2 regions of the Enterobacter huaxiensis genome follow, and region 1 is predicted to be linked to the other one. Evidence: predicted binding sites of a transcription regulator. Region 1 holds the regulator's gene; the other holds the start of a gene.
What was found. The regulator sigma-54, encoded in region 1, starts transcription at its own class of promoters, with help from an activator protein. The targets are predictions, from matches to a motif close to GTTGGCACANNTTTCGCTNT.
Positions count from the first base shown of each region.

Region 2: D5067_RS16410 (amino acid ABC transporter substrate-binding protein) is a predicted target of sigma-54. The motif match lies at 2,358-2,377, and genes of this name have one in related genera.

Region 1 covers NZ_CP043342.1:536,026-539,235, reverse strand. Annotated here, with positions in the region: gene lptA (lipopolysaccharide ABC transporter substrate-binding protein LptA) at 1-233, shown strand, start outside; gene lptB (LPS export ABC transporter ATP-binding protein) at 240-965, shown strand; gene rpoN (RNA polymerase factor sigma-54) at 1,013-2,446, shown strand; gene hpf (ribosome hibernation promoting factor) at 2,469-2,756, shown strand; gene ptsN (PTS IIA-like nitrogen regulatory protein PtsN) at 2,839-3,210, shown strand, end outside.
Region 2 covers NZ_CP043342.1:3,428,885-3,432,094, reverse strand. Annotated here, with positions in the region: gene gltK (glutamate/aspartate ABC transporter permease GltK) at 1-285, opposite strand, end outside; gene gltJ (glutamate/aspartate ABC transporter permease GltJ) at 285-1,025, opposite strand; gene D5067_RS16410 (amino acid ABC transporter substrate-binding protein) at 1,180-2,085, opposite strand; gene lnt (apolipoprotein N-acyltransferase) at 2,487-3,210, opposite strand, start outside.

The DNA of each region.
Region 1 (3,210 bases):
GGGCGTCGCATATGCATTACGAGCTGGCAAAAGATCTGGTCATCCTGACAGGCAACGCCTATCTGGAACAGCTGGACAGCAATATCACCGGCGACAAGATCACCTATCTGGTGAAAGAGCAGAAAATGCAGGCCTCCAGCGAGAAAGGCAGACGCGTGACTACCGTGCTTGTTCCGTCGCAGCTGCAGGATAAAGGCAAAGGCCAGGCTCCGGCACAAAAGAAGAGTAACTAATTCGTTATGGCAACATTAACTGCAAAAAACCTCGCGAAAGCGTATAAGGGCCGTCGCGTCGTCGAAGACGTCAGTTTGACTGTCAACTCCGGTGAAATTGTCGGTTTGCTTGGCCCTAACGGTGCGGGTAAAACCACCACCTTCTATATGGTGGTGGGTATAGTGCCACGCGATGCAGGCAACATTATCATTGATGATGAAGACATCAGCCTGCTGCCGCTGCATGCCCGCGCGCGTCGTGGTATCGGCTATCTGCCTCAGGAAGCGTCAATCTTCCGTCGCCTGAGCGTCTACGATAACCTGATGGCCGTTCTGCAGATCCGTGACGATCTGACTAACGAACAGCGCCACGATCGTGCCAACGAGCTGATGGAAGAGTTTCATATCGAACACCTGCGCGACAGCCTCGGGCAGGCGCTGTCCGGGGGGGAACGTCGCCGCGTGGAAATTGCACGCGCGCTGGCAGCAAACCCGAAATTCATCCTGCTGGATGAACCCTTCGCGGGCGTTGACCCCATCTCCGTTATCGACATCAAACGTATTATCGAGCACCTTCGTGACAGCGGGCTTGGCGTACTGATCACCGACCACAACGTCCGTGAAACGCTGGCCGTCTGTGAACGTGCTTATATCGTGAGCCAGGGCCATCTGATCGCCCACGGAACACCGCAAGAGATCCTCGAAGATGAGCATGTTAAGCGCGTGTACCTTGGGGAAGACTTCAGACTCTGATAGGGTAGAGGTAACATAACGCCGGACCGGAGAAAAATGCTCTGAACATGAAGCAAGGTTTGCAATTAAGGCTCAGCCAACAACTGGCAATGACGCCGCAGCTACAGCAGGCGATCCGTCTGCTGCAGCTGTCCACGTTAGAACTCCAGCAGGAGCTCCAGCAGGCGCTGGACAGTAATCCCCTGCTGGAGCAAACCGATCTTCATGACGAGGTAGATACCCAGGAAACACAAGACACTGAAACGCTCGACTCCGTTGATGCACTCGAACAAAAAGAGATGCCGGATGAGCTTCCGCTTGATGCCAGCTGGGATGAAATCTACACCGCCGGGACCCCTTCCGGCACGCGTGCAGACTACCAGGACGACGAGCTGCCGGTCTATCAGGGAGAAACCACCCAGTCGCTGCAGGATTACCTGATGTGGCAGGTTGAACTGACTCCCTTCTCCGATACCGATCGCGCTATTGCGACCTCCATTGTCGATGCCGTGGATGACACCGGCTATCTGACCGTCACGCTGGACGACATTCTGGAAAGCATCGGCAACGATGAGATCGAACTCGAAGAGATCGAGGCCGTGCTGAAGCGCATTCAGCGTTTCGACCCGGTCGGCGTGGCCGCAAAAGATCTCCGCGACTGCCTGCTGATCCAGCTGTCTCAGTTTGCCAAAGAGACGCCGTGGATTGACGAAGCCCGCGTGATCATCAGCAGCCATCTCGATCTGCTCGCAAACCACGATTTTCGCACCCTGATGCGCGTCACGCGCCTGAAGGAAGAGGTGCTGAAAGAAGCGGTTAACCTGATCCAATCCCTCGATCCGCGCCCCGGCCAGTCGATCCAGACCGGCGAACCCGAATATGTGATCCCCGATGTGCTGGTGCGAAAACATAACGACCGCTGGGTCGTAGAGCTGAATTCTGACAGCATCCCTCGCCTGCAAATCAACCAGCAGTATGCCTCCATGTGCACCAGCGCGCGTAATGACGCCGACAATCAGTACATTCGCAGCAATCTGCAGGAAGCACGCTGGTTGATCAAAAGTCTGGAGAGCCGAAATGATACGCTGCTGCGCGTAAGCCGCTGTATTGTCGAGCAGCAGCAGGCTTTCTTTGAGCAGGGCGAAGAGTTTATGAAACCGATGGTACTGGCGGATATCGCCCAGGCCGTCGAGATGCACGAATCAACCATTTCTCGCGTGACCACGCAGAAGTATCTGCACAGTCCGCGCGGTATTTTTGAGCTTAAGTATTTCTTCTCAAGCCATGTGAGTACCGAGGGCGGAGGCGAAGCCTCGTCGACGGCAATCCGTGCGCTGGTGAAGAAGTTGATCGCCGCGGAAAACCCCGCGAAGCCACTGAGTGACAGTAAGTTAACCACCATGCTGTCCGACCAGGGTATTATGGTGGCACGTCGTACTGTTGCGAAGTATCGAGAGTCTTTATCCATTCCGCCGTCTAACCAGCGTAAACAGCTGGTCTGACACAACCGATAAGGAAGACACTATGCAGCTCAACATCACAGGACACAATGTCGAGATCACCGAAGCATTACGCGATTTCCTGAACACGAAGTTCGCGAAGCTCGAGCAGTATTTCGAAAGGATCAATCAGGTCTATATTGTGTTGAAAGTGGAGAAAGTGACTCATATCTCGGATGCAACCCTGCACGTGAACGGGGGTGAACTCCATGCCAGTGCGGAAGGGCAAGACATGTACGCGGCTATCGACGGCTTGATTGATAAGCTTGCGCGACAGCTTAATAAACATAAAGATAAACTGAAACAACACTAATTGTCCGGGCAGTTAACGGGTGCAGGACGGCCTGTTGTAAAACACAACAGGCCATTTGTACGGTTAGCGCTTAGGTGAAATTATGATGAACAACGATTCCGCTCTTCAACTGAGCAATGTCCTGAACCAGGAATGTACCCGCAGTGGCGTTCACTGCCAGAGCAAAAAACGTGCGCTGGAGATCATCAGTGAACTGGCCGCAAAGCAGCTGGGCCTGCCGCCACAGGTAGTATTTGAAGCGATCCTGACCCGTGAAAAAATGGGCAGTACCGGCATCGGCAATGGCATTGCGATCCCGCATGGCAAACTGGAAGAGGACACCCTGCGTGCCGTCGGCGTATTTGTCCAGCTGGAAACGCCTATCGCCTTCGACGCCATTGATAACCAGCCCGTCGATCTCCTCTTCGCGCTGCTGGTGCCGGCCGACCAGACGAAAACGCATCTTCATACGCTG
Region 2 (3,210 bases), 2.0 Mb from region 1:
GATATCGGTTTTCGGCGACAGCCCCAGCACGTTTTGCAGAAAGCCGGGAACAATCAGGTAAAACCACAGCAGCACCATCACCAGCGGAATGGAACGGAAGACGTTGACGTAGGCGGTTGCAAACCAGGCGAACGGTTTAAAGCTCGACAGACGCATCACCGCCAGCAGGGTGCCCCAGACGATACCGATGATGATGGCTATCACGGTGATCTTTAAGGTGATCAGCAGGCCATCAAGCAGGTAGGGCAGGGATGGAACAATAGAACTCCAGTCAAATTCGTACATTACTTACCCCCCAGATTGCCCGGCAGGCGAGTTTTGCGTTCAACCAGGTTCATCACCAGCATGATGAAAGCGTTAATCAGAACATAGGCGAGGGTGATCGCGGTGAAGGACTCCCACGCGTGAGCGGAGTAGTCCAGCAGCTTACCGGCCTGCGCCGCCATATCCACCAGACCGATGGTCGAGGCGATGGCCGAGTTCTTCACCAGGTTCATCATCTCTGAGGTCATCGGCGGCACGATAACGCGATACGCGTTTGGCAGCAGCACGTAGCGGTAGGCCTGCGGCAGCGTCAGGCCCATCGCCAGCGCAGCATTCTTTTGTCCGCGAGGCAGAGACTGAATGGCGGCACGCACCTGTTCGCAGACGCGCGCGGCGGTGAACAGCCCCAGGCACAGCATGGAGGAGACAAAGAACTGGACGTTAGGATCCAGCTCCGCCTTGAACCACATGCCGATATTCTCCGGCAGCAGTTCCGGAATGACCAGATACCAGGTGAAGAACTGCACGATCAGCGGAACGTTACGGAACAGTTCCACATACAGCGTGCCAAGCGTTGAAAGAAAGCGGTTAGGGACGGTGCGCAGAATACCGAACAGCGACCCGACAAGAAACGCGATAATCCACGCCGTTATCGATAACGCGACGGTGACCTGAAAGCCGCTCCATAGCCAGCCAAGATAGGTGGTGTTGCCGAACGGGGCTTGTTGCAGAAAGATGCCCCAGTTCCAGTCAATTGACATAATAAACTCCAGAAAAAAAAGGGTAGCAGCGCTACCCTCGAAGATTGGTGAGAAGCTCATTTTCGCGCTGAGTGGGGAACGACCACTCAGCGTATAGTCTGTCCATGCTTCCCGACAATCGAGAGGGCAGGAGATCCCGCCCCTGTCGTTCTAATTAGTTAAGAGCTTTGTCGTTTGGTGATTTGAACAGCGCCTTCATGTCGTCAGACAGTTCAAAGTTCATGTTGAGGTTTTTTGGTGGAATCGGGTTCTTGAACCACTTATCAAACCATTTTGCCGCTTCGCCGGAGGTCTGAGCCTGAGCGATGGTATCGTCGATCAGCTTTTTGAAGTCAGCGTCGTCTTTACGCAGCATACAGCCGTAGGCTTCTTTAGACTGCGCGGTGCCGACGATTTCCCAGTTATCTGGTTTCTTCGCTTTCGCACGTTCGCCCGCCAGCAGGGCATCATCCATCATAAACGCGACCGCACGGCCGCTTTCCAGGGTGCGGAAGGAGTCGCCGTGGTCTTTCGCGCTGATGATGCGCATATCCATTTTCTTCTCGTCGTTCAGCTTGTGCAGCAGCACTTCTGACGTGGTACCCGACGTCACAACAACGGCTTTACCTTTCAGGTCTGCAAAATCTTTAATCTCGCCGCCTTTCTTGGTCAGCAGACGGGTGCCTACTACGAAGATAGTGTCGGAGAAAGCAGCCTGTTTCTGACGCTCCAGGTTGTTGGTGGTGGAGCCACACTCGAAATCAAAGGTGCCGTTTTGCAGCAGAGGGATACGGTTCTGTGAGGTGATTGGAATCAGTTTCACCTGCAGGTCAGGTTTGTTCAGCTTTTTCTTCACAGCTTCAACGATGGCGTTGGAATAATCCTGTGAGTAGCCCACGACTTTTTGCGTGTTGTCGTAGTAAGAGAACGGGACAGAAGATTCACGGTGGCCGACCACGATTACGCCGTTTTTGGCAATCTTGTCGAGAGTGCTTCCTGCTGCCGGAGCGTCTTCAGCGTGAACGACGCCTGCAGACATTCCCATAACCAGCATTGCTGTGGCCAGTTTACGTAATTGCATACCCAACTCCTTTCTTATCAGCGCCAGTGACGCATTGATACCCATTGTGATGTTGTTATATCTCGCGCGATGCGAGTGCAGTGTTATGCAAGCTTGTTAACATTTAGTCTGGCTTAATGTAAAGATTTTGCTGCGTTATTGTTTATTTTTGCGAAGCGCGCCGCACCATTCAGAGGCAATAATCTGTCGTTGCACCGTTTCGGTGCTACCGATGATCTACGCTGGTGCGACAAGGTTGCACGTTAAGCCAAACTGCGTTTACCTGAATAAACAAAGCAATAGGCGTGCCAGATTTAAGATTGGGGAGGGATTGTCGGGTGGCGGCTACGCCTTACCCGACCTACAGCCAGGGGAAAGTAGGCCGGGTAAGCGTCAGCGCCACCCGGCAACAGAAGGTGAGGTTATTTACGACGCTGACGCAGGCTCATCAGCACCGCGGCAAAGCCGAACAGCGCGGTCAGGATCCACAGCGGCCAGTTGCCTGTACGCGCGTAGGGCGTAAGGCCGGTCGTTGGCGTGACTTTTGTCGTCAACACTTCGCGGGTGAACTGCGGGATCATGGCCTGGATTTCGCCACGCGGGCCAATCACGGCGGTAATGCCGTTGTTGGTGCTGCGCAGCAGCGGACGCGCCAGTTCAAGGGAACGCATGCGCGCCATCTGGAAGTGCTGCCACGGGCCGATCGACTTACCAAACCAGGCATCGTTAGAGATGGTCAGCAGGAAGTCGGTGTCCGGACGGAAGTTATCGCGCACCTGCTCGCCGAGAATAATCTCGTAGCAAATGGCCGCCGTCAGGGCCAACCCATGTGCTCGCAGCTGGGGCTGAACGTACGGGCCACGGCTGAAGGAGGACATTGGCAGGTCAAAGAACGGGGCCAGCGGGCGCAGGACCGACTCCAGCGGAACGAACTCGCCAAACGGTACCAGATGGTTTTTGTTGTAGCGGTCGGTGGAGCTGTAGCTGTATTCGCTGTCTTTGCCGAGCGTAATGATGGTGTTGTACGTGTCGTAGCGGTTCTGCTGATTCAAACGGGCATCGACGATGCCGGTGATCAGCGTGCTGCCGCGGGCCAGCAGCAGGTCGTTCATCATGTTGAGGAAGGGCTGCTGGTTAATTTCCAGA